4 regions of the Klebsiella sp. GFKo11 genome follow, and region 1 is predicted to be linked to each of the others. Evidence: predicted binding sites of a transcription regulator. Region 1 holds the regulator's gene; each other region holds the start of a gene.
The links. Region 1 encodes LexA, which represses DNA repair genes until DNA is damaged. Its sites were predicted from a motif close to TNCTGTATGTACATACAGNA; they were not measured.
Positions count from the first base shown of each region.

Region 2: a site for LexA is predicted at 4,794-4,813, ahead of uvrB (excinuclease ABC subunit UvrB). Genes of this name have one in related genera too.
Region 3: a site for LexA is predicted at 4,102-4,121, ahead of AC07P6_RS11700 (YebG family protein). Genes of this name have one in related genera too.
Region 4: a site for LexA is predicted at 5,897-5,916, ahead of sbmC (DNA gyrase inhibitor SbmC). Genes of this name have one in related genera too.

Region 1 covers NZ_CM151369.1:5,921,928-5,930,025, reverse strand. Annotated here, with positions in the region: gene AC07P6_RS28450 (maltoporin) at 1-66, shown strand, start outside; gene malM (maltose operon protein MalM) at 179-1,102, shown strand; gene ubiC (chorismate lyase) at 1,291-1,788, shown strand; gene ubiA (4-hydroxybenzoate octaprenyltransferase) at 1,801-2,670, shown strand; gene plsB (glycerol-3-phosphate 1-O-acyltransferase PlsB) at 2,780-5,203, opposite strand; gene AC07P6_RS28425 (diacylglycerol kinase) at 5,333-5,701, shown strand; gene lexA (transcriptional repressor LexA) at 5,824-6,432, shown strand; gene dinF (MATE family efflux transporter DinF) at 6,504-7,820, shown strand; gene AC07P6_RS28410 (CsbD family protein) at 7,957-8,098, shown strand, end outside.
Region 2 covers NZ_CM151369.1:4,327,285-4,335,382, forward strand. Annotated here, with positions in the region: gene pmrA (two-component system response regulator PmrA) at 1-417, shown strand, start outside; gene pmrB (two-component system sensor histidine kinase PmrB) at 422-1,519, shown strand; gene uvrB (excinuclease ABC subunit UvrB) at 2,697-4,718, opposite strand; gene AC07P6_RS20990 (ABC transporter ATP-binding protein) at 5,440-6,162, shown strand; gene bioD (dethiobiotin synthase) at 6,104-6,826, opposite strand; gene bioC (malonyl-ACP O-methyltransferase BioC) at 6,819-7,574, opposite strand; gene bioF (8-amino-7-oxononanoate synthase) at 7,558-8,098, opposite strand, start outside.
Region 3 covers NZ_CM151369.1:2,418,529-2,426,626, forward strand. Annotated here, with positions in the region: gene zwf (glucose-6-phosphate dehydrogenase) at 1-56, shown strand, start outside; gene edd (phosphogluconate dehydratase) at 278-2,089, shown strand; gene AC07P6_RS11690 (bifunctional 4-hydroxy-2-oxoglutarate aldolase/2-dehydro-3-deoxy-phosphogluconate aldolase) at 2,127-2,768, shown strand; gene purT (formate-dependent phosphoribosylglycinamide formyltransferase) at 2,823-4,001, opposite strand; gene AC07P6_RS11700 (YebG family protein) at 4,137-4,499, shown strand; gene AC07P6_RS11705 (tellurite resistance TerB family protein) at 4,651-5,343, shown strand; gene ptrB (oligopeptidase B) at 5,463-7,523, shown strand; gene exoX (exodeoxyribonuclease X) at 7,530-8,098, opposite strand, start outside.
Region 4 covers NZ_CM151369.1:2,212,210-2,220,307, forward strand. Annotated here, with positions in the region: gene fusA (elongation factor G) at 1-1,344, shown strand, start outside; gene sbcB (exodeoxyribonuclease I) at 1,449-2,873, opposite strand; gene dacD (serine-type D-Ala-D-Ala carboxypeptidase DacD) at 3,054-4,220, shown strand; gene AC07P6_RS10595 (capsule assembly Wzi family protein) at 4,375-5,811, shown strand; gene sbmC (DNA gyrase inhibitor SbmC) at 5,939-6,412, shown strand; gene AC07P6_RS10605 (FUSC family protein) at 6,511-7,569, shown strand; gene AC07P6_RS10610 (DUF496 family protein) at 7,738-8,073, shown strand.

The DNA.
Region 1 (8,098 bases):
CTGACTAACAGCCGCGGTAGCGATAGCGAAGTGACCTTCGGCGCGCAGATGGAAGTTTGGTGGTAATTCAGTAGTCATTATGTCGTAACACGGAGGGGCTTATGCCCCTCCTGATTATTCAGAATTAGCGCGCTATTGCCTGGCTACCGCTAAATCTATGCTATCCGAGGTGAGAACAATGAAAATGAAGAAAACTCTCGTCGCCCTGTGTTTATCCGCAGGGATGTTGGCATGCGTGCCGGGGATTAGCCTTGCCGATGTCAACTTTGTCCCACAAAACACCAGTTCAGCCCCCTCCATACCTGGCGCTGCCCTGCAGCAATTAGTCTGGACTCCAGTTGATCAATCTAAGACGCAGTCCGTTGATTTACTCACCGGCGGGCAACGTTTAGATGTTGCTGGTATCACTGGACCGGTTGCCGCCTGGAGCGTTCCGGCGAATATTGGCGAGCTGACCCTGACGCTCACTAGTGAAGTGAATAAGCAAAAACAAATTTTTGCCCCGAACGTACTGATTCTTGACCAGAATATGACGCCAGCCGCGTTCTTCCCCAGCAGCTATTTTACCTATCAGCAGCCTGGCGTGATGACCGCAGATCGGCTTGAGGGCGTGATGCGCCTGACTCCGGCATTAGGACAGCAGAAGCTGTATGTGCTGGTCTTTACAACGGAAAAAGATTTACAGCAAACCACAACGTTGATGGATCCGGCGAAGGCTTACGCTAAAGGCGCAGGCAACGCGATCCCGGATATTCCAGACCCGATTGCCAGGCACACCACTGATGGCGTGCTGAAGCTAAAAGTGAAAACCAATAGCGGCTCTAGCGTGCTGGTCGGCCCGCTGTTTGGCTCTTCCGGCCCTGGCCCTGTAACCGTCGGTAATACGGCGGCGCCTGTTGCTGCACCTGTAGCCGCCCCAGCTCCGGCGGCGAAAAGCGAGCCGATGCTTGATGACACCGAAACCTACTTCAACAACGGTATCAAGCAGGCTGTCGCGAAAGGCGATATCGACAAGGCTCTGAAATTGATGAACGAAGCTGAACGTCTTGGCTCGAAATCTGCTCGTTCCACCTTTATCAGCAGTGTAAAAGGCAAGGGGTGATCGTCTCCCCACAATGCTGATGTTTAGGCACAGCCTTTAGGTGCGTCCGCCTGGGCGCACCTTTTTTTATCGCGCGATAGCCGCTGTTGCATGGCTGTTGCGCGGATGATCGTATATTGACGTTTGCCCGCCCCCACCGCCCCATTCTGCGATACAATAGTTTCTCGTTATGTTCCGGAGAATCAGGCATGTCACATCCTGCGCTGACGCAACTGCGTGCGCTGCGTTATTTTGCCACTCAGCCCCCGCTGGACGCGCATCTGCGCGATTGGTTATTGCTTGAAGACTCAATGACCAAACGTTTTGAGCAACAAGGGAAAAAAATCAGCGTCATCATGGTCAACGAAGGTTTTGTTGGACGCGAAGCGCTGGCGGGTGAAGAGACCCTGCTCGCGGATGAACCGCGTTACTGGCTGCGGGAAATTATCCTTTGTGCCGATGATGAACCCTGGCTGGCCGGTCGGACTATCGTGCCGGAGTCGACGCTCAATGGTCCGGAATTGGCGCTGCAACAGCTTGGGCAGACGCCGCTGGGCCGCTATCTGTTTACGTCGTCTACGTTAACCCGTGATTTTATTGAAATCGGTCGTCATGCAGAGCTTTGGGGGCGTCGTTCCCGCCTCCGGCTGAGTGGCAAACCGCTGCTGCTGACAGAATTGTTTCTGCCTGCATCGCCGTTGTATTAAGAGGAAGAGAAAATGGAGTGGAGTCTGACGCAGAATAAGCTGTTGGCGTTTCACCGCCTGATGCGGACTGACAAACCGATCGGCGCGCTGCTGCTGCTGTGGCCGACGCTGTGGGCGCTGTGGGTAGCAACGCCGGGGATACCCCCGCTGTGGATCCTCGCCGTTTTTGTCGCGGGCGTCTGGCTGATGCGCGCTGCCGGCTGCGTAGTGAATGACTATGCAGATCGTAAGTTTGACGGCCACGTTAAGCGCACCGCCCGCCGCCCGCTGCCAAGCGGCGACGTCACCGAAAAAGAGGCGCGAACGCTGTTTGTTGTGCTGGTGCTGTTCTCATTTCTACTGGTGTTGACCTTAAACACCATGACCATTTTGCTGTCGGTTGCCGCGCTGGCGCTGGCCTGGGTCTATCCGTTTATGAAACGCTACACCCACCTGCCACAAGTGGTGCTGGGCGCGGCGTTCGGCTGGTCGATTCCGATGGCTTTTTCTGCGGTCAGCGAATCTCTGCCGCTGAGCTGCTGGCTGATGTTTCTCGCCAATATTCTGTGGGCGGTGGCCTACGATACCCAGTATGCAATGGTCGACCGCGATGATGACGTGAAGATTGGCATTAAGTCGACGGCGATTCTGTTTGGCGACAACGACCGTTTAATTATTGGGATTTTACAGGTGGCGGTACTGGCGCTGATGGCGGCAGTGGGCTGGCTGAGCGGTCTGGGCTGGGAGTATTACTGGTCATTGTTTATCGCCGCAGCGCTGTTTGTCTGGCAGCAGAAGCTGATATTTAAACGTGAACGCGATGACTGCTTTAAGGCGTTTTTAAACAATAACTACGTGGGGCTGGTGCTGTTTCTTGGCCTGGCGATGGGGTATATGCAGTAGTTTTGTGGTTTACCCGTCTTGCGGCGTAAGCGCCTTAGCCGGGCTACAAAACCGCATTATTCTGCGATCCCGGCTAAGCGTAGCGCAAGCCGGGATCGCTCTTCAAACGTTACGCTTCATCCTGAGTAACGCTTTCAATCGTTAGACGCACATCAGAAGTAATCAGGTCTGCCAGCATGCGGTAGATCTTCAACGTCTCTTCCGGCTCGGCATCCCCGGTATCGCTGATATAGCCTCTATCACGCAGAGTCAGCACCAAAGTACTAAACACCGCCTTATCGAAGAACTCCGGCGCGTTGATACCGTGCAGCACGGACAGACGCTGAGCCACGGTGCGGCTCTCTTTCTCCAGCGAACTGCGGTTCATGGACGGGTTGGCACTCAGCAGCCAGAAGGTGATGGCATAACGCTGCAGCGTTTCACGCGCGCCTGCGGCCAGCAGTTGCAGAGAGCGGGCGTGAGACGGATTGACGCTCACTTCGTCTTCGTTCAGGGCGATCAGCCCCTGACGCTGCATCTCAGCAATCAGCGCATCGACGACGCCCCCCAGCTCGGCTTTCTCCCAACGCAGGAACAGCTCAGCCTTCAGGAATGGATAGAACATCTCGACATGACGCAATATTTCGGCGCGGGTAATGCGACGATGCTGGGTCACAATGGCGGCTAACAGCGACGGCATCACCAGCATGTGTGCGATGTTGTTGCGGTAATAGGTCATCAACACTGCCTGCTCGCGCGGCAGAATGATGATATCGCCAATGGTGTCTTTCTCGACTTCGAACTTGTTCATCTGTAGCGCGTGGTCGATAAGCTCGCTGGCGGAGGCCTCAGGTGTTGTGGCATCCGGCGAATAAGGCACGTTGCGCAGCAGAGCGAGATAGCACTCCAGCTGTTCGGTGAGCTGTTCGCGGGTCAGAGAACGCTGACGTGAGGCCAGCAGCGCGGTACAGCACAGGTTCATGGCGTTTGCCGCGCCGGCGTTATTGATACGAACCATCAGATCGGAGGCGATATTGTTCACCGTTGGCGTCAACCATGACGGACGGACCGCTTCGATAGGATCGATAGCCTCGCGCCAGTCAGGGACATGCTGATTGAGATAGGTCATCAACGGCAGCGGTTCGCCGAAGTTGACGTAGCCCTGGCCGAGGTTGCGCAGCTTGCTGAGGCCTTTCAACATCTGCGGCAGGCTCTCTTTCTCTTTCGTCGCCCCGCGTAGCTCTTTGGCGTAGGTACCGACTTCCATCACGTGTTCGTAGCCAATATAAATCGGCACCAGGGTGATAGGGCGGGTACCGCCGCGCAGCATCGCCTGGATCGTCATCGACAGGGTGCCGGTTTTCGGGTCCAGCAGGCGTCCGGTACGTGAACGACCGCCCTCAACGAAGTACTCCACGGAGTAACCGCGGCTGAACAGCTCGCCCAGATATTCGCGGAACACCGTCGAATAGAGCTTATTCCCTTTGAAGGTGCGGCGAATAAAGAACGCGCCGCCACGACGGAAAATCGGCCCGGCAGGCCAGAAGTTCAGGTTGATACCGGCGGCGATATGCGGCGGCACCAAACCTTGGTGATAGATGACGTAAGAGAGCAGCAGATAGTCCATATGGCTGCGGTGGCATGGAACATAGACTATCTCGTGGCCTTCATGCGCCAGCTGGCGTACGCGCTCGGCGTTATGGACGTTAATGCCCTGATACAGCCGGTTCCAGGTGAAACCCAGTACGCGGTCGGTCAGACGAATCATTTCATAAGAGAAGTTTGCGGCGATCTCTTCCATCAAGGCGATGGCGTTTTGCTGGGCCTTCTCGTGGGAGATTTTCTTGCTACGCGCTTCGTCTTCTACCGCGCGAGCAATGGCTTTTGACGCCAGCAGCTTGTTGAACAGATCCTGGCGCGCAGGTAGGCGCGGGCCGACCGCCGCCAGACGCTGACGGGCGAAGTGCATACGCGCCACGCGGGCCAGCTTTTGGGCGATAATTTTATCGGTACCGTGCTCGTCTGCCATTTTGCGCAGAGAGACCGAAGGCGAGAAACGCACAAAGCTGTCGCGACCCAACCACAGAACGGCGAAGAATTTTTGAATGCCGTTTAGCATACGCAGCGGCGGGTTTACTTCGCCTTTTTCACGCCCTGGAGCACGACCAAACATCACCGAAACCGGCACCATCTGCACGTCAAGATCGGGATGGTTACGGTGCAGATCCAGGTAATCATGGAACAGCTTGATGGATTCTTCTTTTGGCGTGTAGTAGGTGAAAACACGCGGGCCGCCGTGAATAAACACGTAGCGGGGAAGCAGGGTACCATCGATCTCCAGCGGCTCAAGCGGGTCCGGTAACTCATGTTCCAGACATTGAGCGCGAAGCGTCAGCAGGTCCGCCTTCGAATTGTAGGGCAGGACGTACATGATGGGACGTGAGGTATCCAGGCCCAATTCCTGAGCAGGTTGTGCCGGAATTGACTTGCTTTTTACCAGTGCCCTTAATGGTAAATTCAGTAATTTATAGTAAATTCGTTGCCAGCCAGACATAGACGATGTGAAGCCTCTGGTTAATCATGCAAATGCGCCGCAAGAATAACAGAAAGTGCGCAAAATTTCCGTTGTAACGCGGCAAACGCGTACACTCATTGACGTCATTTACATAAAAAGGTTTGTTTGATGGCCAATAATACCACTGGGTTAACTCGAATCGTTAAAGCAGCGGGGTATTCCTGGAAAGGATTCCGTGCGGCGTGGATCAATGAGGCCGCATTTCGTCAGGAAGGCATCGCTGCCATTATTGCCGTGGCGATAGCCTGCTGGCTGGATGTCGATGCCATCACGCGCGTTTTGCTGATTGGCTCGGTCCTGATAGTGATGATAGTTGAAATTATCAACAGCGCGATCGAAGCGGTTGTTGACCGTATTGGCCCTGAACATCATGAGTTGTCTGGCCGCGCGAAAGATATGGGTTCTGCGGCGGTCCTGTTGGCGATTATTATCGCGTTGATCACATGGGGAACGCTGTTGTGGGCAAACTACCGCTAAGTCTTGCCATAGCGGCTCGCAAAACGGAAAGAAACTCCTGATTTTTGTGTGAAATATGGTTCCAAAATCACCGTTAGCTGTATATACTCACAGCATAACTGTATATACACCCAGGGGGCGGAATGAAAGCGTTAACGACCAGGCAGCGAGAGGTGTTTGATCTCATTCGGGATCATATCAGCCAGACGGGCATGCCGCCGACGCGTGCGGAGATTGCTCAGCGCTTGGGGTTTCGTTCCCCAAACGCGGCGGAAGAACACCTGAAAGCGCTGGCGCGTAAAGGCGCAATCGAGATCGTTTCCGGTGCCTCCCGCGGTATCCGTCTGCTGACGGAAGAAGAAAACGGCCTGCCGCTTGTCGGCCGCGTCGCAGCAGGTGAACCACTGCTCGCACAGCAGCACATCGAAGGCCACTACCAGGTCGATCCGGCAATGTTTAAGCCGAATGCCGATTTTCTGCTGCGCGTAAGCGGAATGTCGATGAAAGATATCGGTATCCTGGATGGCGACCTGCTCGCGGTACATAAAACTCAGGATGTGCGCAATGGCCAGGTTGTTGTGGCCCGCATTGACGATGAAGTCACCGTGAAGCGTCTGAAAAAACAGGGTAACGTCGTCGAACTGCTGCCTGAAAACAGCGAATTTTCCCCGATCGTGGTGGATTTACGCCAGCAAAGTTTCACTATTGAAGGTCTGGCTGTCGGCGTTATCCGCAACGGCAACTGGCAGTAACCTCTTCATCTCGCAGCATCATCTGATGCATGGTGCTGCGCTGTTTTCCTTCTTCATTTGGGCTCTTCCCCATGCTTTTTAACGCCGCCGATAAAGCCCTGTGGCGCTTAGCGCCGCCCATGATTTTCTCCAATATCACCGTTCCTTTGCTGGGGCTGGTGGATACCGCCGTTATTGGTCATCTTGATAGTCCGGTTTATCTGGGCGGCGTTGCGGTTGGCGCGATGGCGACCAGCTTTCTCTTCATGCTGCTCCTGTTTTTGCGCATGAGCACCACCGGCCTGACGGCTCAGGCATTCGGCGCGAAAGATCCGCAACGGCTGGCGCGTGCGCTGGTGCAGCCGCTAGGGCTGGCACTGGCTGCCGGGATAGCCATCGTCCTATTCAGAATGCCGTTAATTAATCTGGCGCTGCATATCGTCGGCGGCAGTGATGCGGTGCTTGAACAGGCCCGCCGTTTCCTTGAGATTCGTTGGCTGAGCGCTCCGGCATCTCTGGCGAATCTAGTGCTGCTGGGCTGGCTGTTGGGCGTGCAGTATGCCCGTGCACCGGTGATCCTGCTGGTTGTCGGCAATGTACTCAACATCGTGCTTGATTTATGGCTGGTGATGGGCCTGCATTTGAACGTGCAGGGCGCAGCTCTGGCGACCGTAACAGCTGAATACGCCACCTTTTTCATCGGACTCGTTATGGCGAAGCGCGTGCTGGTACTACGGGGCGTTTCGCTATCGATGCTGAAAAACGCCTGGCGCGGCGATGTGCGTCGTCTCCTTGCGCTGAACCGCGACATTATGCTGCGCTCGCTGCTGCTACAGCTATGCTTTGGGGCGATGACGGTATACGGTGCCCGGCTCGGCGCTGATGTTGTAGCGGTCAATGCGGTGTTGATGACGATGCTGACCTTTACCGCCTACGCGCTGGATGGTTTCGCCTACGCCGTGGAGGCGCACTCCGGGCAGGCTTACGGTGCCCGCGACGGCAGCCAATTGCTTGAGGTCTGGCGTGCGGCCTGCCGTCAGTCAGGCATGGTAGCGCTGGCGTTTGCGCTGATTTACAGCCTTGCTGGCGAGCAGATTATCGCCTTGTTAACGTCGCTCCCTTCTCTGCAGCAGCTTGCCGACCGCTATCTCATCTGGCAGACAATACTGCCGGTCATTGGCGTCTGGTGCTACTTGTTGGATGGTATGTTTATCGGCGCAACGCGCGGTGCCGAGATGCGTAACAGCATGGCGGTAGCGGCGGCGGGATTCGCCCTGACGCTGCTGACGGTGCCGGTTCTTGGTAATCATGGTCTATGGTTGGCGCTGGCGGTGTTTCTTGCCCTGCGCGGGGCTTCACTGGCGATTGTCTGGCGGCGTCACTGGCAGCGCGGCACCTGGTTTTCATAGCGTGCATTGTTCAGATGGTGGTTAAAGATTCCGAATAATAAATCTTACTCAGAATACTCATCTATAGTTAAGTCATGTCCGGCACACAGCGGGCTGTTCATTCACCGAACGATCACCGAACGATGAGGATGACATGATGAATAAAGATGAAATCGGCGGTAACTGGAAACAGTTGAAAGGTAAAGCGAAAGAACAATGGGGCAAACTTACCGACGATGATATGACCGTCATCGAGGGTAAGCGCGACCAGCTGGTTGGCAGAATTCAGGAACGCTATG
Region 2 (8,098 bases), 1.6 Mb from region 1:
GACCGCATCAGCGGCCTGGATACCGGCGCGGATGACTATCTGGTAAAACCTTTCGCTCTTGAAGAGTTGAACGCGCGCATTCGTGCCCTGCTGCGTCGCCACAACAATCAGGGGGATAATGAGCTGACCGTGGGTAATTTGCGCCTGAACGTCACCCGCCGTCTGGTCTGGCTCGGCGAGCAGTCTCTTGATTTAACGCCGAAAGAGTACGCCCTGCTCTCACGCCTGATGATGAAAGCGGGCAGCCCGGTACACCGCGAAATTCTCTACAACGATATTTATAGCTGGGATAACGAGCCGGCCACCAACACCCTGGAGGTGCATATTCACAATCTGCGCGATAAGGTGGGTAAAGCGCGGATCCGCACCGTCCGGGGTTTCGGCTATATGTTGGTCAACAATACTGAAGTGGAATAACGATATGTCGCTGTTCGTTAATGCAAACTGGACCATGCGCCATCGACTGCTGCTGACTATCGGCGCTATTCTGGCGGTTTGTCAGTTGGTTAGCGTGTTCTGGCTGTGGCATGAAAGCCAGGAACAGATCCAGCTACTGGTGGCCAGCGCCATTGAGGGGCACAACAACCAAAAGCATGTTGAGCATGAAGTCCGGGAAGCGGTCGCCAGCCTATTGATCCCAAGCCTGTTGATTATCGGCCTGGCGCTGTATATCAGCCTGCTGGCGGTCAAACAAATCACCAAGCCGCTGTCACGACTACAAGAAGAGCTGGAGAGTCGTACCCCAGACAATCTCCAGCCGATTACGCTGAAAGAGTCGGTGCCGGAAGTTACCGCAGTGACGAGCGCAATCAATCAGCTGGTTTCTCGCCTGAATCTGACGCTGGATCGCGAGCGCCTGTTTACCGCCGACGTCGCCCACGAACTGCGCACGCCGCTTGCCGGGCTGCGTCTGCATCTGGAGCTGCTGGCCAAAGTCCATAGCGTCAGCGTAGACCCGCTAATTCAGCGGCTCGATCAAATGACCAACAGCATCAATCAATTGCTTCAGCTGGCGCGCGTCGGCCAGTCATTTTCCGCCGGGAGCTATCAGCAGGTGGCGCTGAAAGAGGATGTTGTCGAACCGCTACAAGATGAGTTACAGGCGATGCTGGCGCAGCGGCAACAAAAGCTGGTGCTTGACGAAGGAAGTGGTGAGGCGATTGTGTCAGGCGACGCTACGCTGGTGCGGGTGATTTTACGTAACCTGGTGGAAAACGCGCATCGTTACAGCCCTGCCGGGTCGACGATTCGCGTGTCGATAAAGCCTGGCCTGACGTCAATTCTGGCGGTGGAAGATGAAGGTCCGGGAATTGATGAAGCAAAAAGCGGTGAATTGAGCAAAGCGTTTGTACGCATGGACAGCCGCTACGGTGGTATTGGTCTGGGGCTCAGTATCGTAACCCGCATCGCCCAGTTACACGATGCCCAGTTCTTTTTACATAACCGTCAACCCGGCCCAGGAGTTCGCGCCTGGGTGCTCTTCCCTAAAACGTCCCGTCAGAACGTCAGCACCCACTGATGGAAGAAGGCAACGACAATAACAAAGGCGCAGGTAACTGCCAGGTATTCGCGGAAGATTAATTTTTGCATGGCGCTATCCTCAGTAGATTGAGGATAGTTTCGCCGAACAATATTAAGCCAACATTAAGGGCCACGGAAAAACGGGATTGAACCCGTGACTGAAAATCCCGGGCCGCAGATGGCTATAAACCTGTAGCACGGGCAAGGCGCGTCGAGCGCCGCCCCTAGGATGAAGCCACCCGCAGGCATCTGATCCAGCATATTTCCCGGAGGCGATGCTGCGCATCTGTCCAGGCTACCGGACCTCAGACGGCGGTGAACCCGTAGCCCGGGCAAGGCGCGTCGAGCGCCGCCCCCGGGATGAAGCCACCCGCAGGCATCTGATCCAGCATATTTCCCGGAGGCGATGCTGCGCATCTTTCCGGGCTACCGGACCTCAGACGGCGGTGAACCCGTAGCCCGGGCAAGGCGCGTCGAGCGCCGCCCCCGGGATGAAGCCACCCGCAGGCATCTGATCCAGCATATTTCCCGGAGGCGATGCTGCGCATCTGTCCGGGCTACCGGGCCTCAGACGGCGGTGAACCCGTAGCCCGGGCAAGGCGCGTCGAGCGCCGCCCCCGGGATGAAGCCACGCGCAGGCATCTGATCCAGCACATTTCCCGGAGGCGATGCTGCGCATCTGTCCGGGCTACCGGCCCGCAGACAACTGTGAACCCGTAGTGAACCCGTAGCCTGGGCAAGGCGCGTCGAGCGCCGCCCCCGGGATGAAGCACGCGCAGACATCTGATCCGGCACATTTCCAAGAGGCGATGCTGCGCATCTGTCCGGGCTACCGGCCCGCAGACGGCTGTGAACCCGTAGCCCGGGCAAGGCGCGTCGAGCGCCGCCCCGGGATGAAGCCACGCGCAGGTATCTGATCCGGCACATTCCCCGGAGGCGATACTGCGCATCTGTCCGGGCTACCGGGCCTCAGACGGCGGTGAACCCGTAGCCCGGGCAAGGCGCGTCGAGCGCCGCCCCCGGGATGAAGCCACGCGCAGGCATCTGATCCAGCACATTTCCCGGAGGCGATGCTGCGCATCTGTCCGGGCTACCGGACCTCAGACGGCGGTGAACCCGTAGCCCGGGCAAGGCGCGTCGAGCGCCGCCCCCGGGAGGAAGAATTTCGCAAACGGCTACGACGCAGCGATAAACAGATCGCGCAGCTGATGAAGCTGGTCGCGAATTTGCGCCGCCTCTTCGAACTCCAGGTTTTGCGCATGCTGCATCATCTGCCCTTCCAGCTCGCGAATTTTCTGCTGTAGCGCTTTCGGCGTCAGGGTCAGTTCCACCGCATCAGCTTCAACCGGCGAGCGGAACTTGCCGCGTCCCTTGGTTTTGGTTTTCGCAATATTCTGACCCAGCGCCAGAATATCAACCACTTTCTTATTGAGTCCCGTAGGCGTAATACCGTGCTCTTCATTGTAACGTTGCTGCTTCTCACGACGACGCTCGGTTTCATCAATCGCTCTGGCCATCGACGCAGTTATCCTGTCGCCGTAAAGAATCGCTTTACCGTTGATGTTACGCGCCGCGCGGCCAATAGTCTGAATCAGCGAGCGCTCCGAGCGCAGGAAGCCCTCTTTGTCGGCATCCAGAATAGCCACCAGCGACACTTCCGGCATGTCTAAGCCTTCACGCAACAGGTTGATCCCGACCAGCACGTCAAACTCGCCCAGACGCAGGTCGCGGATAATTTCCATACGTTCCACAGTGTCGATATCTGAGTGCAGGTAGCGCACCCGCTCACCGTGCTCTTCCAGATACTCAGTTAAATCTTCCGCCATCCGCTTGGTCAGGGTGGTGACCAGCACGCGCTCGTTAATCGCGGTGCGAATACGAATTTCCGAGAGCAGGTCGTCCACCTGGGTTCCCACCGGACGCACTTCAATCACCGGGTCAAGCAGCCCCGTCGGACGGACTACCTGGTCCACCACTTCGTCGCCGGATTTATCCAGCTCATAGGCCCCAGGCGTTGCCGAAACATAAATGGTCTGCGGCGCGAGGGCTTCAAACTCTTCAAACTTCATCGGACGGTTGTCCAGCGCCGACGGCAAACGGAAGCCGTACTCCACCAGCGTCTCTTTACGCGCCCGGTCACCACGATACATGCCGCCAATTTGCGGAATAGTGACGTGGGATTCATCAATAACCAGCAGGCCATCAGCAGGCAGGTAGTCGAATAGCGTCGGTGGCGGCTCGCCCGGCCCGCGCCCCGAGAGATAGCGCGAGTAGTTTTCAATCCCTGAGCAATAGCCCAGCTCGTTCATCATTTCGAGATCGAACTGGGTACGCTGACTCAGGCGCTGCTCTTCCAGCAGCTTGTTGTTCTCCAGCAGCACCTTGCGCCGGTCAGCCAGCTCAACTTTAATCTCTTCCATCGCCTGGACGATACGTTCACGCGGGGTGACGTAGTGCGTTTTGGGATAGACGGTATAGCGTGGGATCGTCGATTCCACGTGGCCGGTCAGCGGGTCGAACAGCGACAGGCGCTCAACTTCCTCATCGAATAGCTCGATACGCAGCGCGATATCGTCAGACTCCGCCGGGAAGATATCGATAACTTCGCCGCGAACGCGGAAGGTACCGCGCTGGAAGGCCTGATCGTTGCGGGTATATTGCAGTTCGGCCAGACGACGCAGAATGGCGCGCTGGTCGATTATCATGCCGACCGTGAGGTGCAGCATCATCTTCAGGTACAGGTCCGGATCGCCCAGACCGTAGATAGCGGAAACCGATGCCACCACCACCACATCGCGACGCTCAAGCAGCGCTTTGGTCGCCGACAGGCGCATCTGTTCAATATGTTCGTTGACCGACGCGTCCTTCTCAATGAAGGTATCCGAGCTCGGCACATAGGCTTCGGGCTGATAATAATCGTAGTAAGAGACGAAATACTCCACCGCGTTCTCCGGGAAGAACTCTTTCATCTCGCCGTAAAGCTGCGCCGCCAGCGTTTTGTTAGGTGCCAGCACCATCGTCGGGCGTTGTAGATCGGCAATAACGTTGGCGATGGTAAACGTTTTACCCGAACCGGTTACGCCGAGCAGCGTTTGATGCGCCAGGCCATCTTCCAGCCCCTCTTCCAGGCGACGAATGGCTTCCGGCTGGTCGCCAGAGGGACGGAAAGCAGAATGCAGCTTGAACGGTTTACTCATCAATCAGGACCTGAAGAAGGGTTGAACGGCAGGTGTTTAATTCTACCCTTCAGTTCAACTTTTGCCAATAAATAATACTGGATATAAAAACAGTATCATACTATCGTATATCTCCAGATTTGTCTTTTTTACCGCCATCGCGGACGAAAAAAAGCCGCCTTGCGGGATAATCCACCAATCAGTAGGGTTATCCCCAGAAACTTTTGGCATTTAACATTTGTCAAGCAAGGGGATGAATCTTTTGTGGCAGTCGGTGACACTTTTTTTACAGCCATTGATTTTATTTAATTAATTGATATTTAACAAAATTTAAGAAAAGATGGGTTTCGCGTCAATTTGCCCGCAGGCCGCGTAATCTCTAGCTTACCGCAAGTTCTCTAACTCTAATGCACAAGGTTATCCACAGGAATAGTGGATAACTGTCTGCAGCCCATGACCTGTGCCACCCGGCCGAAATCACTGAATGGGGCAAAACACCTGCTAAAAAAATTTATTGAATTTTTTTTGCGATTTATCGGCAAAGAATAGCTGGATTTTCTATTATTTTTTGCACCACATTTCAGCGCTCTGGCACCGGGAAAGTGCAAGGTCTGCCGTAACCCTCTTCCTTTTCACCATGCCGCCCCTGTATTTGTCAGCAAATACCGAGAGTTCTTTTTCCTGGCAAGGGATTTGCAGAATCTTCTTGTCGCCCGCTATCCCAGGAAAGGAGAAAACGTCTATGTTGAGTCTACGTGCCGTGAACCACTATTACGGAAGCCAGCACACGCTGTGGAATGTTGACCTTGAGCTCAGGCCGGGGAAATGTACTTGCGTAATGGGGCGTGAGGGGATGGGGAAAACCACCCTCGTTAACTGTATTACCGGGCACCTCCCGGTGGCCAGCGGAAGTATGACCTGGCAGGACGCGGGGGCTGCGCCCTATGACCTGATGCCGCTCTCCGCGCAATCGCGTAGCGCTATCGGTATCGGCTACGTCCCGCAGGACAAACGCATCTTTTCGCAACTGAGCGTGGAGGAGAATCTGCATATTGCCCTCGCGGCAGGCGGCGAATCCGCGTCAGCGGTGGCCGGGGAGATTTACGATCTGTTTCCGGAACTCTATACGCTGCGGCAAAGCAAAGGCATTACGCTAACGGCTGATGATCAGTACCAGTTGGCGCTGGCCCGGGCGCTGATAACCCGCCCGCGCCTGCTGATCCTTGATGAACCCTCGCGCGCTGGCGGGCAACGTTTTCTGCACAAATTAGGCGACCTGCTGGTTCGTCTGAACCGCGATATCGGCCTGACGGTGCTGATCGCCGAGCAGCACCTGCCGTTTATTCGCCGGGTCGCGGACAGTTTCTGCCTGCTGCACTGCGGTCGCAGCGTCGCCCAGGGGGATGTTATCCAGCTGGATGCGCCGCTGCTGGCGCAGTGGATGACGCCCGATCCAGCACGCTGAGATCGAGATAGTGGCCGAGATCCTCGCGCTGTGCCACATCCGCCAGCCACGGGATCTCACCAAGAAACGGCGCGGGCAGTACACGTTTTAGCGTCGCCAGATACTCAAGGTGGCGCTTGCCCGGCGGCTGGATATCGTTAGCTATCCATCCCGCCAACGGCAGCCCGGCCTGAATCACCGCCTGAGCGGTGAGCATCGCATGGTTAATGCACCCCAGCTTAACGCCCACCACTAAAATCACCGGTAACTGCTCTTGCTCTACCCAGTCGGCAAAGGTCAGCGTTTCTGAAAGCGGCGTAAACCAGCCCCCAGCCCCTTCGACTAACACCCAATTCGCCAGCCCTTCCAGCTCGCGTAAACCGGCCGAAAGCGCTGCGGCGTCAATTGGCCTGCCCTCATCGGCGCTGACAATATGCGGCGACGTCGGCTCAGCAAAGGTGAATGGATTGACCTGCTCGTAGCGTAGCGCTACCTGACTATTGCGCTGTAGAGCCAGCGCATCGTCGTTGCGCAGCCCTTGCGCCGTGTTTTCGCTGCCGGAAGCGACCGGTTTATAACCCGCGCTATTGAATCCTGCGCGATTGGCCGCCTGTAGCAGAGCGCAGCTGGTGACGGTTTTACCGACTTCGGTGTCGGTTCCGGTCACAAAGAAGCGTTTAATCACGTTCGATGACTCCTGTAAAAAGATGGTACGTCAGCGGGCATAACCCCTGCTGCTGCGGCCAGGCCAGTTGAAGCTGGCGCAGTTTGCCACGACTGAGCGGTGTGGCGCTGCGGCCCTGATGCAAATGGGTCGCGCCAATGCCTTTAAGCGAACGCATCGCGCTGAGCGCATCGGCAAACGGCAGAGTGATGGCATGGACATGACCGGTAGCGCGGCGACCAACCAGCGTCTGGCGTACCGCCTGCTCGCTGAGAAAACGGTTAGCATGCGGCTGTTCATCAATAGCTCGCCACGCCTGATTCAGCTCCGGCAGCGAACCTGCCAGCAAAGTGCTAAACGCCACCCGACCGCCGGGTCGCACGACCCGATACAGCTCATTAATGGCAGTGGCAAGATTGTCGCACCACTGAACCGCAAGGTTGCTCCACGCCAGGTCGACGCAGCTCTCCACCAGCGGTAGCGCTTCGATATCCCCTTCGACGTAGCGATCCGCGCTGTCTCCGCGCCGGGCTTGCGCCAGCATCTCAACGGAGAGATCCAGCGCCGTCACCCGGCACCCGGCCTCGCGCCAGAAGCGGCTTATGCTGCCGGGGCCACAGCCCGCATCCAGTACCTCGGGGAAGGTTTTTATATCGAGCTGCTCCAGCAGCCGGGAGGCGCTCAGACGTTGCAATTCATCATGCTGAGAGTAATGGCCCGCCGCGCGACCAAACGCCGCTGCTACCGCGCGTTTATTCACCGCCATCATGCAGCACCTCCAGCAGGCGGGCGATATCGGCGGATTCATGGGCCGCCGTCAGCGTCAGGCGCAAGCGCGCGCTACCAACAGGGACTGTCGGCGGACGGATGGCCGTCACCCAGCAGCCCTGTTCACGTAGGCGCGCCGCCAGCCGCAGCGCACGGGCATTGTCGCCGACGATCAACGGCTGGATTGCGCTGATGGATTGCGTGAGTTCACCAGGATAGTCGGCCATTTGGCGGCGAAAATCGGTAATATGACGGGCCAGCTTCTCCCGCCGCTGCTGACCGTCGTCGCTACGAATCACGCCCAGCGCAGCGCTGAGGGCCACCGCCTGCGCCGGAGGCATGGCGGTGCTGTAAATCAGATGACGGGCAAACTGCAACAGATAATCCGCCAGCGCCTCGCTGCACAGTACCGCCGCGCCGCTCACGCCAAAAGCTTTGCCGAAGGTAACAATCAGCAGATCCGGATGTACCTGCTGGCTATCGCAACTGCCTCGCCCCTCTTCGCCGACCACGCCGATGCCGTGC
Region 3 (8,098 bases), 2.9 Mb from region 1:
TCGCCTCCGTGGCGATGATCACCCGCGATGGCCGTTCATGGAACGAGTTTGAGTAACCGACAGGCTAATCCGGTTGAGTTATTTTACCGGTAACATGATCTGACGCAGAAAGTCGCGTAATTTTTAATCTTTTAAGCTCCGGGAGGATTCACCCCCGGAGCTTTTTTTATTACACTGCACTCAGTATTTTGCCCCTGAGCCCCGGTACTGGTGCCTTAAGCATCAAGAGACATCGTCAGAACGCTGTGGCCGGACAGATGAAATTTGAGGAGCCTTTATGAATTCTGAAATGTTACGGGTAACAAATCGCATTATCGAACGGTCACGCGACACCCGCAGCGCCTACCTCGCACGGATTAACCAGGCCAAAACTGACACCGTCCATCGTGCCCAACTGGCCTGCGGTAACCTGGCACACGGCTTCGCCGCCTGTCAGGCGGATGATAAAGCTTCGCTGAAAAGCATGCTGCGTAATAACATCGCCATCATCACCTCTTATAACGACATGCTGTCCGCCCACCAACCCTATGAATATTATCCGGATATTATCCGTAAAGCGTTGCACTCAGCTAATGCGGTTGGCCAGGTGGCGGGTGGTGTTCCGGCGATGTGCGATGGCGTGACGCAGGGGCAGGACGGGATGGAGCTGTCGCTGCTAAGCCGCGAGGTTATCGCCATGTCTGCCGCGATCGGCCTGTCGCATAATATGTTTGACGGCGCGCTGTACCTGGGGGTTTGCGACAAAATCGTTCCTGGCCTGACCATGGCAGCGCTTGCATTTGGTCATTTGCCGTCCATTTTTATTCCATCCGGTCCGATGGCTAGCGGTCTGGCGAACAAAGAAAAAGTACGCATCCGCCAACTGTACGCGGAAGGGAAAGTCGACCGCATGGCGCTGCTGGAGTCTGAAGCCGCCTCTTACCATGCGCCAGGCACTTGCACCTTCTACGGCACCGCCAATACCAACCAGATGGTGGTTGAGTTTATGGGGATGCAATTGCCGGGATCATCATTCGTTCATCCGGATGCGCCGCTGCGTGAAGTATTAACCGCTGCTGCTGCCCGCCAGGTAACCCGCCTGACCGGTAACGGTAATGAGTGGATGCCGCTGGGCAAAATGTTTGACGAAAAAGTGGTGGTCAATGGGATTGTGGCGCTACTGGCGACCGGTGGCTCTACCAACCATACCATGCACCTGGTGGCGATGGCGCGTGCGGCGGGGATCATCATCAACTGGGATGATTTCTCTGACCTCTCAGACGTGGTACCGCTGCTGGCGCGTCTTTACCCGAACGGCCCGGCGGATATCAACCACTTCCAGGCGGCGGGTGGCGTACCGGTATTGGTACGCGAGCTGATGAAAGGTGGCCTGTTGCACGAAGACGTTAACACCGTGGCCGGTTTTGGCCTCTCTCGCTACACCATGGAACCGTGGCTGAATAATGGCGAGCTTGACTGGCGCGAAGGGGCGACAGCGCCGCTGGACGACCAGGTTATTGCCACCTTTGACAAACCGTTCTCTCGCCATGGTGGCACTAAAGTGCTGAGCGGCAATCTTGGTCGCGCGGTGATGAAAACTTCCGCTGTACCGGTAGAAAACCAGATTATTGAAGCGCCGGCGATTGTGTTTGAGAGTCAGCACGACGTGCTGCCAGCCTTTGAAGCTGGGCTGCTGGACAAAGATTGCGTGGTAGTGGTTCGTCATCAAGGGCCAAAAGCGAACGGCATGCCAGAATTACATAAACTTATGCCGCCACTTGGTGTATTATTGGACCGCCGTTTCAAAATTGCGCTGGTGACCGATGGTCGACTTTCCGGCGCATCAGGTAAAGTTCCATCAGCAATCCACGTGACGCCTGAAGCGTACGATGGTGGTCTGCTGGCGAAGGTGCGTGATGGCGATATCATCCGCGTCAATGGACAGACCGGCGAACTTACGCTGCTGGTGGATGAGGCTGAACTGGCTGCGCGTCAGCCGCATATTCCTGACCTGAGCGGTTCGCGTGTGGGAACCGGCCGGGAAATGTTTGCTGCGCTGCGTGAGAAACTCTCCGGAGCGGAACAGGGCGCAACCTGCATCAATTTTTAAGACGATTCGATTTATAGATCTGGCGAGAGAAAATCTGATGAAAAACTGGAAAACAACTGCAGAAGCAATCCTCACCTCCGGCCCGGTTGTACCGGTAATCGTGGTGAAAAAGCTGGAACACGCTGTACCGATGGCGAAAGCGCTGGTTGCAGGCGGCGTACGCGTACTGGAAGTGACTCTGCGTACCGACTGCGCAATGGACGCTATCCGCGCGATCGCTAAAGAAGTCCCGGAAGCGATTGTTGGTGCGGGTACCGTCACTAACGTTGAGCAACTGAAAGAAGTCACCGAAGCTGGCGCGCAGTTTGCCATCAGCCCGGGCCTGACCGAATCCCTGCTGAAAGCGGCGACCGGCGAAGGCACCATTCCGCTGATCCCGGGGATCAGCACCGTATCCGAGCTGATGCTGGGTATGCAGTATGGCCTGAAAGAGTTCAAATTCTTCCCGGCTGAAGCTAACGGCGGCGTGAAAGCGCTGCAGGCGATTGGCGGCCCGTTCGCGCACATTCGTTTCTGCCCGACTGGCGGCATTTCTCCGGCTAACTATCGCGATTATCTGGCGCTGAACAGCGTTCTGTGCATCGGTGGTTCATGGCTGGTGCCAGCGGATGCGCTGGAAGCTGGTGATTACGACCGTATTACCAAACTGGCTCGCGAAGCGGTAGAAGGCGCGAAGTAATCTTCGCGCTTTAAACTGAGGCCCGGTCTGCGCAAGCTACCGGGCTTTTATATTTTATCCTGTCACCACGACCGCCGCTGCCGCCGTTTTGGCGCGCGCAACCGCTTCATCAACGCTATCTGCTATCGCCAGCGTCACGCCCAGTCGACGAGAACCGTCAATTTCCGGCTTACCAAACAGACGCAGTTGCAGACCTGCGCCAACCGCCGCCTGGATATTACTGAAGGTGACGTTCTGGCTACTTAACTGCGGTAGGATCACCGCCGAGGCCGCCGGGCCGTACTGGCGGATTGCGCCAATCGGTAGGCCGAGGAAGGCGCGAACGTGCAGGGCGAACTCTGATAAATCCTGCGAAATCAGCGTGACCATGCCGGTGTCGTGCGGGCGTGGTGAGACTTCGCTAAAAATTACATCATCACCGCAGACGAACAGCTCGACGCCGAACAGGCCGTGACCGCCCAGAGCCAGCACCACTTCGCGGGCTATTTCCTGCGCACGTTCCAGCGCCAAATCGCTCATCTGCTGTGGCTGCCAGGATTCACGATAGTCGCCATCTTCCTGACGATGACCGACCGGTGCGCAGAAATGTACGCCATCCACGGCGCTCACGGTCAGCAGGGTAATTTCAAAATCAAAATTCACCACGCCTTCAACGATAACGCGACCGGCTCCGGCGCGCCCGCCTTGCTGTGCATATTGCCAGGCTTCAGCCAGCTGTTCACTGGAGCGAATAAAGCTCTGACCTTTGCCGGAAGAACTCATCACCGGCTTGACGATGCACGGCAGGCCGATCCCTGCGACAGCTTCACGAAACGCCACTTCGCTATCGGCAAAACGATAGGCTGAGGTCGGTAGCTTCAGCTCTTCGGCAGCCAGGCGACGGATTCCTTCGCGGTTCATGGTGAGCTTCGCCGCCCGCGCGGTAGGGACGACCTTCTGCCCGGCTTGCTCCAGCGCCACCAGGGTATCGGTGGCGATAGCTTCAATTTCCGGTACGATGAAGTCAGGTTTTTCCTGTTCGATTAGCGCCTGCAAGGTTTCGCCGTGCAGCATATTGATGACATGTGAACGGTGCGCTACCTGCATCGCTGGCGCGTCCGGGTAACGGTCGACGGCGATGGTTTCAATCCCCAGGCGCTGGCATTCGATAGCTACTTCTTTACCCAGTTCGCCGGACCCCAACAGCATTACCTTTGTTGCCGCAGGGCGCAGCGCCGTGCCTAATACAGTCATAACTCTCTTCCGCAGTAAAAAAACATGCGCCGCATTATAAACGAAAACGTTTGCGTCTGTCTTTATATGCGTAATTTGAGTTCAGCGTGAAAATTTGCTATACTGTATAAAAATACAGTATAAAGAGGCTGCATCATGGCGGTTGAAATTAAATATGTGGTGATTCGCGAAGGTGAGGAAAAAATGTCTTTTGCCAGCAAAAAAGAGGCCGATGCTTACGACAAAATGCTCGATCTGGCGGAAGTGCTCAACGACTGGCTAGTTGACTGTCCGCTGACGCTTGATGAAACCCAGCGCGATAGCATGTCAATGTGGCTGGCAGAGCGCAAAGAGACCTTAAATCATATTCTGCGGTCCGGGAAACTGCCGGAAGCCGAAAGCAGCGCTGATGAACAACACGCCCAGGCGGAGATCGTCGAGGATAATGCCGACGCCGACACCGTCCTTGAAGTAGCAGCTGAAGTTCAGGCTAAACCACGTAAAGTAAAAGCCGCCTGAGTGTGCTCTCTGCCGCCGGGGTCTCTGGCGGCAAAAATTCGGTTAAGCCCCTTTCTGAGGCTAAATTTGCGCTTCTTTAGCAGTCCATAACATTTCCTGACATCGCGTCGTTTAGGCTGGTGGTATCGCTTATCGCGCAACGAGGAAAAGTATGGCTAACTGGCTTAATCAACTGCAGTCTCTGCTGGGTCAGCAGGGGCGGTCTTCTTCATCTGACGATCAACCAAGCGGCAAAAATCTGCTGTTGCCGGGTGCGCTTGGCGGGCTGGCAGGGCTACTGGTTGCCAGCAAATCATCGCGTAAACTGTTGGCTAAATACGGCACGGGCGCGCTGCTGGTCGGCGGTGGGGCGGTAGCAGGCAGCGTGTTGTGGAATAAATACCAGCAAAAAATGCGTGCAGGCTCGCCACAAGAACCGGCTTACTCACCTTCAGCCTCCGCGCCCGTTCAGGCGCAATCTTCAACGCAAGTCGAGCTCGACGCCCGCAGTGAACGGCTGATTATGGCGCTGGTCTTCGCCGCCAAAAGCGACGGGCATATTGACGAACGCGAACGGGCCAGCATTGAAGAGCAGCTACGCGCAGCAAACATTGACGTGCAGGGGCGGGTGTTAATCGACAGGGCGCTGTCTCAGCCTCTCGACCCTCAGCGCCTGGCGCAGGGCATCAGCAACGAGCAAGAGGCGCTCGAAGTGTATTACATCAGCTGTGCGGTCATTGATATTGACCACTTTATGGAGCGCAGCTATCTGAATGCGCTCGGCGAAGCGCTAAACCTGCCGCAGGACGTTCGCAAAGATATCGAACAGGATATTCAGGCGCAAAAACAAGCAATAGCGCCTTAAATCCTCACGTTTCGCTTGCATCGCTGGCGACTTTTGCCACCCTTATATACCTGTCATCCTTCAGCACGCTTTGGGGCATGCTGAAGGATAAATAATATAAGCCGCAGAAGACGAAGCAGATGCCACCAAAAGCAAAACGAATCCCTCATGCCATGACCTTACATGGCGATACCCGAATTGATAATTACTACTGGCTGCGTGATGACGAGCGCTCTCAGCCGGAAGTGCTTGATTATCTGCGCCAGGAAAACGAGTACGGGAAAAAAGTCATGTCTTCGCAAAGTAGTCTACAGGATAGGGTACTGAAGGAAATTATTGATCGTATTCCACCGCGCGAAGTATCGGCACCGTACAGCAAAAATGGCTATCGTTACCGTCAGGTCTATGAGCCGGGCTGCGAATACGCTATTTATCAACGCCAGTCGGTGCTAAAAGAAGAGTGGGATGAGTGGGACGTTCTGCTCGACGGTAACAAACGGGCGGCCGGTAGCGAGTTCTATACCCTCGGCGGCTTAGGGATCTCACCGGACAACCACATCATGGCGGTCGCGGAAGATTATCTTTCACGGCGGCAATATAGCTTGCGCTTGTACTCTCTGCACAACGATAACGAATACCCAGAGGTGCTGGAAAACGTCTCGCCTGATTTTGCCTGGAGTAACGATTCACAGACCCTGTGGTATGTGCGTAAACACCCGACCACGCTGCTGCCGTATCAGGTCTGGCGCCATCGTCTTGGTACCCCGGCCAGTTCAGATATCCTGGTATATGAAGAGCAGGACGATACCTTCTACGTCAGCGTTCACAAAACCACCTCCCAACAGTTTGTGGTGATTTATCTGGCCAGCGCGACCACCAGCGAAGTACTGCTGCTGAATGCAGAGATGACCGATGCCGAGCCGATCTGTTTTCTGCCGCGTCGCAAAGATCATGAATACAGTCTCGATCACTATCAGCATGCCTTTTATCTGCGATCTAACCGTGAAGGTAAGAACTTTGGCCTTTATCGCAGCACGCTGCGCGATGAGCAACAGTGGGAAACCTTAATTCCTGCCCGCCACGAGGTGATGCTGGAAGGCTTTACCCTGTTTACCGACTGGTTGGTGGTCGAAGAACGTCAGCATGGGCTGACCAGTCTGCGGCAGATCAATCGCAAAACGCGGGAGTCACAGGGCATTGCGTTTGACGATCCGGCCTATGTGACCTGGCTCTCTTATAACCCGGAGCCAGAAACTTCCCGTCTGCGTTACGGCTACTCCTCCATGACCACGCCGGATACGCTATTTGAACTGGACATGAATACCGGCGAGCGGCGGGTACTCAAACAACAGGAAGTAAAAGGTTTTGATGCCAGCCATTACCGCAGCGAGCACCTGTGGATCAAAGCTCGTGACGGCGTTGAGGTTCCGGTGTCTCTGGTCTACCGGCATGAACATTTCCGCAAAGGAGCCAGCCCGCTGCTGGTCTACGGCTATGGTTCCTATGGCGCCAGCATGGATGCGGATTTCAGCGCCAGCCGCCTGAGCCTGCTCGACCGCGGTTTTGTTTTTGCTATCGCTCATATTCGCGGCGGCGGCGAACTGGGCCAGCAGTGGTATGAAGACGGTAAGTTTCTATGCAAGAAAAATACCTTCAACGATTACCTCGACGTCTGTGATGCGCTGCTGGCGCAGGGCTACGGCGCGCCCCACTTATGCTACGGCATGGGCGGCAGCGCGGGCGGTATGCTGATGGGCGTAGCGATTAACCAGCGACCGGAACTGTTTCACGGCGTGGTCGCTCAGGTTCCTTTTGTTGATGTCGTGACGACGATGCTCGATGAGTCGATCCCGCTGACCACCGGTGAGTTTGAAGAGTGGGGTAACCCACAGAATGCAGAGTATTACCACTATATGAAGAGCTACAGTCCTTACGACGGCATCCTGGCGCAGGCCTATCCGCACATGCTGGTGACTACGGGTTTGCATGACTCGCAGGTGCAATACTGGGAACCGGCAAAATGGGTGGCAAAACTGCGCGAGCTGAAAACCGACGACAACTTGCTGTTGCTGTGTACCGATATGGATTCTGGTCACGGTGGTAAATCCGGACGCTTTAAAAGCTACGAGGGCGTGGCGCTGGAGTTCGCGTTTCTGATTGGCCTGGCGCAGGGGACGCTGCCAGGCCGGGCACAAGCGTAGAGCTGGTTACTCCCCGAGATAGTGTTTAAGCGTCAAGCGCAGCTCGGGGCTCATACGATCCAGGTTATTGAATAACCAACGCAAATAGCCGGGGTCGTTTTCCGCTATTTCAGAGACCGCCTGGCCGCGATATTTGCCGAAGGTGAAGGTGGATAGCAGCGCCGGGCGGCCGGTAATCGTGGCCATATCATCCGGCGACCAGCCGGAAGTTTTGATTATGTCGAGCAGCAGGGCGGCGGTGATATAGCAATCGTACAGCGCCCGGTGATGATGCAGCCCCGGTGGCGTGGTAACGCTGAGCTTGCGCGATTTATACAACCCCATGTTGCTGTACTTAATTCCCGGCCACAGGCGGCGCGCCAGCTTCATGGTGCAAATCCACTCGCCCTGCATTTCCGGCAGCACCCGACGGTCAAAGCTGGCGTTGTGGGCGACGTACCACGGGCTGCCCATGTACAGCGGCACAATCTCCTCAATCCACGGCTTATCGGCGACCATCTCTTCGGTAATATGATGAATTGCCATCGCCTGCGGGCTGATGGGGCGGTCGGGGCGAACCAGATGGCTCATCGGAT
Region 4 (8,098 bases), 2.7 Mb from region 1:
CAGCGCACCGTGAAAGGCGAAATTCAGGCGGTACTGTGCGGTAGCGCGTTCAAAAACAAAGGCGTCCAGCGGATGCTCGATGCGGTGGTTGAGCTGATGCCATCGCCGCTGGATATTCCGGCGATTCAGGGCATTGATGAGAAAGGAGAGCCCGCTGAGCGTCACCCGAGCGACGACGAGCCGTTCTCGGCGCTGGCCTTCAAGCTGATGACCGACCCCTACGTCGGCCAGTTGACCTTTATCCGTGTCTATTCCGGAACCTTGAAAAAAGGTGATGCGGTGTGGAACCCGGTGAAAGAGAAGAAAGAGCGTATCGGACGAATCGTGCTGATGCAGGCCAACGATCGCCATGAGGTCGATGAGCTGCACGCCGGGGATATTGCCGCCTGCGTCGGCCTGAAGGATGTCACTACCGGCGACACGCTGTGCGACCCGAACGCGGTGATTACTCTGGAACGAATGGAGTTTCCGGAACCGGTGATTTCGCTGGCGATTGAACCGAAAACCAAAGCCGATCAGGAGAAAATGGGCATCGCGCTGCAGCGGCTGGCGGCGGAAGATCCGTCGTTCCGTCTGCATACTGACGAAGAGTCCGGGCAGACAATCATTTCCGGGATGGGCGAACTGCATCTGGAGATCATCGTCGACCGCATGAAGCGTGAGTTTGGCGTCGAGGCGAATATTGGTCGTCCGCAGGTAACGTATCGCGAAACGATCCGCAAAACGGTGAAAGAGGTGGAGGGTAAGTTCGTCCGCCAGTCCGGTGGTAAAGGGCAGTACGGTCATGTGGTACTAACCCTTGAACCGCTGGAGCCGGGTAGCGGTTTCGTTTTTGAAGATGCCACCAAAGGCGGCGTGGTGCCGCGTGAGTACATTCCTTCAGTGGAAAAAGGGCTGCGCGAAGCGCTGGGCTCCGGCGTGCTGGCGGGCTATCCGGTGGTGGATATCAAAGCGACCCTGACCTTTGGTTCGTATCACGATGTCGACTCTTCGGAAATGGCCTTCCGCATGGCGGCGATTTTCGGCTTCAAGGAAGGGGCGCGCAGAGCGGATCCGGTGATTCTTGAACCGGTGATGCATGTGGAAGTGGAAACGCCGGAAGATTACGCCGGTAACATTATGGGCGATCTCTCTTCCCGTCGCGGGATGGTGCAGGGGATGGAAGAGCGGTTCGGCAGCCAGATTATCCGCGCCGACGTGCCGCTCGCCGAAATGTTTGGTTATTCCACCACGCTGCGTTCGATGTCTCAGGGCCGGGCGACTTACAGCATGGAGTTCCACCACTACGCACAAGCCCCGCACAATGTGGCAGAGGCGATTATCGCCAGCCGTGCCAAAGGCTAAATAACCTTCCCGGAGGCGATGCTGCGCATCTGTCCGGGCTACCATCTATCAGACGAGTAGCCCGGACAGGCGCGTCAAGCGCCGCCTCCGGGAATTTCTCCCAATCAAACAATCTCCTGCGCGTACTGCCACAGCGCCTTCAGCTGCGCCAGCTTCTCTTTATCATCCGCATGCTGTTGATACAGCATCTGCAGCTCATCGGCATAGGCCTGTAAAAACTCTGGCGTAAACACCTCACGACGATGCTCCAGCCAGCGCTGCTGCTCGGCTTCATCCAGCGTGCCTGGGAAATTGCGTGCACGATAGTTGAACAACAGACGCTCAATACGCTTATCGGCGAAGGTGATATCCAGCGCCGGCAGGTTATGCGGCTCGGTCTCAAGCACGATTTTCATTGCCGCGCGATCGGCATCGCTGAAAAAGCCGTTATACAGCTGGGCATCGACGTTATCGGACGGCACAAAAGGCTCCGCTTCGGCAAAAATCGCCACCACTTTTTCGCGCACCTGGGGATTAGCCCGTAGCTGCTGGGCGTTATCCGGACAGCGCTGGATATTGATCCCCAACCGGTCGGCATCCTGCGGGCGCAAAGTGTTTTGCTGCGCCAGCACCGGGCACTTATTGAGATGCACCAGCTTAATCGGTACTGCGGCCAGATCGCCCAACTCGCTTTTCGGCGTATACAGCCGCTCGCGCAGGGTATCGGCATCCAGCTCCAGCAGCGGAGAGATATCCCCGGCCAGGTCGACCATAATCACCGCATTACGATTATCCGGATGCCACGCCAGCGGAGCCACCAGGCTGGTATTGCCGCGAGCCGCGCCAAACATGCCGGAAACATGCACCAGCGGTTTGATCTGCGGAACGTCAATCAATGTCGCCAGCTTGCGTTTGTTGCGATAGCTATATAGATAGTCAAACAGGCGCGGCTGCTGGGTTTTCACCAGTTTTGCCATCGCAATGGTGGCGTAAACGTCGGCCATCGCGTCGTGGGCGTTACTGTGCTCGATACCGTTGGCGACGGTCAGATGCTCCAGACGAAAGCTTGGCAGGCCATCTTCATTTTCCGGCCAGTTGATCCCTTCAGGGCGCAGTGCATAGCAGGCGCGCATCACGTCCAGCAAATCCCAACGAGAGTTATCGTGCTGCCAGCTCCAGGCGTAAGGATCGTAAAAATTGCGATAAAAGATATTGCGCGTCACTTCGTCATCGAAGCGCACGTTGTTGTAGCCGACGATACAGGTTTTCGGCACCGTGAACAGATCGTGAATGCGGCGGGCAAAGGCGGCTTCGTTGTCGCCTTTGGCGATAGCTTCCTGCGGCGTTATTCCGGTTATCATTACCGCCTGCGGCTGAGGCAGATAGTCATCGGCGAGCTTGCAGTAGAAGACCTCTGGTTCACCGACAACGTTCAGATCTTCATCGGTGCGAATGGCGGCAAACTGCGACGGTCGGTCGAGCGAAGGGCTGGTGCCGAAAGTCTCGTAATCGTGAAACAAAAATCCGGGCTGGTTGGCGCTATCTTGCATAATCTGTTCATTATCCCTGGTGGCGAGCAGCCATCATGGTAAACGATTTACCGGGCCATCAGAAGGGCATCGGCTTTGCCCATCGTCTGAGATGTCATATTTTCTTGCAATTAAACCCTGATATGAAACGAGAAGTTCCGTAAAAAGGACGGCGAATCTGTCAATTTAGAGGATATGCCGTTGAAAGGCCGTTTGTTTATTGCTGTAACTTTGCTCGCTGCGAGCGTTTCCTGCGCATTTGCCGCCAATGATTTTCCCGTCAACGTGACGCCGCCTTCCATTCAGGCCGGTTCCTGGGTGCTGATGGATTACACCACCGGTCAGATCCTGACTGCGGGTAACGAGCATCAGCAGCGCAATCCCGCGAGTTTGACCAAACTCATGACCGGCTATGTGGTTGACCGCGCCATCGACAGCCACCGTATCACCTTTGACGATATCGTCACCGTAGGCAAAGATACCTGGGCCAAGGGTAATCCGGTATTCGACGGTTCTTCCCTGATGTTCCTCAAGCCTGGCGACCGCCTTAGCGTGCGTGATTTGAGCCGCGGGCTAATTGTTGACTCTGGTAACGACGCCTGCGTGGCGTTGGCGGACTATGTTGCGGGCGGTCAGCCACAGTTTGTCGCGCTGATGAATAGCTACGTAGAGAAACTGCACTTAAAGGATACCCACTTCGAAACCGTTCACGGCCTGGACGCACCGGGGCAACACAGTTCGGCCTACGATTTGGCCGTGCTCTCGCGGGCGATAATTCACGGCTCGCCGGACGTGTATCATATGTACAGCCAGAAAAGCCTGACCTGGAACGGCATTACCCAGCAGAACCGTAATGGCTTGCTATGGGATAAAACCATGAACGTCGATGGCCTGAAAACCGGCCATACTTCCGGGGCGGGATTTAACCTGATCGCGTCGGCGGTCGATGGTCAGCGCCGTCTGATTGCGGTGGTGATGGGGGCTGAAAGCCCGAAAGGGCGGGAACAACAGGCGGCGAAGCTGCTGCACTGGGGTCAGCAAAATTTCGACACCGTACAGGTTTTGCAGGACGGCAAACAGGTCGGGGTTGAGCGTATTTGGTATGGTGATAAAGAGCAGATAACGCTGGGCACCGATCAGGATTTCTGGCTGGCATTGCCGAAGTCGGAAGTGTCGCGCATTAAAGCAAAATATGTGTTGGATAAAAAAGTACTGGAAGCGCCGATTGCCGCCCATCAGCGGGTCGGTGAAATTTCGCTTTATGACGGCGATAAAGTGGTGGCCCACTGGCCGCTGGTGACGCTGGAAAGCGTCGGCAAGGGCGGTGTTTTCTCGCGCTTTAGCGATTATCTGCATCAGAAGCTGTAACTCTCCGGCCGCTCCGTTCTGGAGCGGCACCTCGTAGCTGTTTGATTATTATGCCACTTTGGTTGGCGCTTCGTTTAGTTTCAATCCATTACCTTACCCGGTCACCGTTCAGGAAATAACCTGGCGCTTCTGCGCCAAACACGGAGCTGGGAAGATGAAATATTTTGCGCGTAGTGCGCTTTCTCTGGGATTGTTCGCCGTTTTTAGCACCTCTTGCTTTGCCTCTGGCCTGGTTCTGGCCGATAACGAATTCCGCAATGATTTAGCCTGGTTATCCGATCGTGGAACCCTCTCTTTAAGTTTGTCGACCTGGCCCCTGAGCGAGGAGGAGATTAACCGTGCGCTGGCGAATGCCCATCCGACAACATCCGCAGAGCGGGTGGTGCTGAGTCGGGTGAATCAGCGATTAAGATCGCTAAAGGCCGACGTGCGCCTTACCGGCTACAGCTCCATTGACAAACCAGGAACGCCGCAGGGCTTCGCCCAGTCTTATCCCGCTGACCAGTCGCTCTCTATCGCGCTGAATAACAGCGGCGAATGGTGGGACCTGCACTTACAGGGCAACGTTGAAGGGGACAAGCGCATTAGCAACGGTTCAAACGTTAACGCTAATGGCGCATACGGCGCGGTAAAGTTGTGGAACCAGTGGCTGGCGTTCGGGCAGATCCCACAGTGGTGGGGGCCGGGTTATGAGGGCAGCCTGATTCGTTCCGATGCTGCGCGACCGATGACCGGTTTTCTGCTACAGCGTGCCGAGCAGAGCGCGCCGCAGACGTCATGGCTAAGCTGGATTGGCCCATGGCAGTATCAACTCTCTGCCAGCCAAATGAGCCAGTATGCTGCCGTTCCGCATACCAAAATCTTCGGCGGTCGTTTGACGTTTTCGCCGTTTAACTCGCTGGAGCTGGGGGCTTCGCGCATTATGCAGTGGGGTGGAGAAGGGCGTCCTTCCTCGTTTAGCAGCTTCTGGGACGGCCTGACCGGCAATGACAACACTGGCGAATCAGCCGACGATCCAGGCAACCAGCTGGCCGGTTTTGATTTCAAACTGAAGCTGGCGCCAACGCTGGGCTGGCCGGTGAGCGTTTACGGTCAGATGATCGGCGAAGATGAAGCCGGGTATTTACCCTCTGCGCACCTCTATCTTGGCGGCGTGGAAGGGCATCATCAATGGAACAGCAACGCGGTTAACTGGTACCTGGAAGCCCACGATACCCGTTCGAATATGGGACGCACCAACTATATCTATAACCACTTTATCTACAAAGATGGCTACTACCAGCAGGGATATCCGCTGGGTGATGCAATGGGGGGCGACGGACGCTTGTATGCCGGGAAGGTGGAGCTGGTGACCGAAGAGAACCAGCGCTGGAGTGCGCGTCTGGTGTACGCCGAGGTGAATCCGAAGAATCAACGGATCAACAAAGCCTTCCCGCACGCCGACACGCTCAAAGGCGTGCAGTTGGGCTGGAGCGGTGATGTCATGCCGACGGTACGCCTGAGTACCTCCGTGTGGTACACCGATGCTAACCATAGCGCCAGCGATGACCTTGGGGCCAGTATCGGTCTCGAACTGCCGTTCAGTTTGTAATCGAATGGCGGCTGTTTTTTAGGCTTTTTCACACGCGATTTTTGTGAATTACCGCACATACTATGGGTGATAGTACTGTTAGATTGTATGTATATTCATACAGTACTTTATCAACGATGGAGGTAGCATGGACTATAACGTTAAATCCGTGGGCAAAAGAAAGATCGCCGGGTTTCATCTGGTCGGTCCCTGGGAGCAGACGGTAAAACAGGGCTTTGAACAGCTGATGATGTGGGTTGATAACAGCCAGGTTCCGGCACAGGAGTGGGTCGCTGTCTATTACGACAACCCTGATGAAGTCCCGGCGGAAGAACTGCGCTGCGATACTGCCGTCACGGTGGCGGAAGACTACGAGCTCCCCGCTAACAGCGAAGGTGTGATGATGACCGAAATCGCCGCCGGAGATTATGCCGTCGCCCGCGCCAGAGTCGAAAATTTTGATTTTAAGACGCCGTGGTGTCAGTTCTTCGACAGCCTGATGCAAAGCAAAGAGTATCAAATGACGATGGATCCCTGCTTTGAAGTCTATCTTAACGACGGTGATAAGGATGGCTACTGGGATATCGAGATGTACATTGCGGTCGAGCCCTCGGTGAAATAAGGCTTTGTCCCCTCAGTGGACAAGGTTTCTTACATTCGCGTGATGCTTGCGGCGAAAAAGCAGTTACAATTGGCGTTTTCGTTGTGTCGGAGTCGGTTGTGCGCGCGGATAAATCACTTAAGCCATTTGAAATTCGGCTGTATCGCCATTACCGCATAGTCCATGGTGTGCGAATAGCATTGGCCTTTGTGCTCACCTTTCTGCTGGTGCGCTTGCTTAAGGTTCCGGAAGGGACCTGGCCACTCATCACCCTTGTGGTGGTGATGGGGCCCATCTCCTTTTGGGGAAACGTGGTGCCGCGTGCGTTTCAGCGCATCGGCGGCACCATTCTTGGTTCGGCTCTCGGGCTGGTGGCGCTCAAGCTGGAGCTTATCTCGCTGCCCATTATGCTGCTGTGGTGCGCGGCGGCAATGTTCCTCTGTGGCTGGTTGGCATTGGGCAAAAAGCCCTATCAGGCGCTGCTGATTGGCATTACGCTGGCGGTGGTTGTCGGTGCGCCGCCGGGAGACATGAATACTGCGTTGTGGCGAAGTGGCGACGTTATCTTTGGTTCCCTGCTGGCGATGCTGTTTACCGGTATCTGGCCGCAGCGGGCGTTTCTGCACTGGCGTATCCAGATGGCCAGCTACGTCACCACTTTTAACCGGCTCTATCAGGCGGGCTTTTCGCCGAATCTTGTTGAACGTCCGCGTCTGGAAAAACATCTGCAAAAAGTGCTCAACGACGTGGTGAAAATGCGTGGTTTGATTACCCCGGCCAGCAAAGAGACGCACATCCAGAAATCCATCTTCGAAGCGATCCAGACCGTCAGCCGCAATCTGGTCTGTATGCTGGAGCTGCAAATCAATGCTTACTGGGCCTCAAGGCCCGGTCACTTCGTGATGCTTAATGCCCATACGCTGCGTGAAACCCAGCAAATGACTCAGCAAACGCTGCTGACCATCGCTCATGCACTCTACGAAGGTAACCCGCAGCCAATTCTCGCCAATAATGAAAAGCTGAATGAAATCGTTGCCGAGCTGCGTCTGCTTATCAAAGAGCAGCAGGATGAGAATTTCTCCGAAACGCCGATTCATGGTTATGTCTGGTTAACCATAGAGCTGGCGCGCCAGCTTGAACTGCTGTCGCATTTAATCTGCCGGGCGTTGCGTAAATAAAGACCAGATACGCGCGGTTTGCCCATCGGTTGCTTCGATTCAGCAGCGTTTAGGGTTATGATTAGAGCAAAGGAAAAAACATTGTCATCAGCGGCTGCTAACAGTTATGTTAGCCCTATGTAGCAGTCGCTTTAGCGAATCCGAATCTCAAATATTAGGGGTGTAAAAATGGAAACAATTAAGCCTTCTTTCCAGGACGTACTGGAGTTTGTTCGCCTGTACCGTCGTAAGAACAAGCTGCAGCGTGAAATTCAGGACGTTGAGAAAAAGATCCGTGATAACCAGAAGCGCGTACTGCTGCTGGACAACCTCAGCGACTACATCAAGCCGGGCATGAGCGTTGAAGCTATTCAGGGCATCATTGCCAGCATGAAAAGCGATTACGAAGATCGCGTTGACGATTACATCATCAAAAATGCTGAGATCTCTAAAGAACGTCGCGATATCTCTAAAAAGCTGAAAGTGATGGGCGAAGCGAAAGTCGAAGAGAAAGCGGGCGAGTAATCCCCGGTTTAGCACTCCGGTGGCG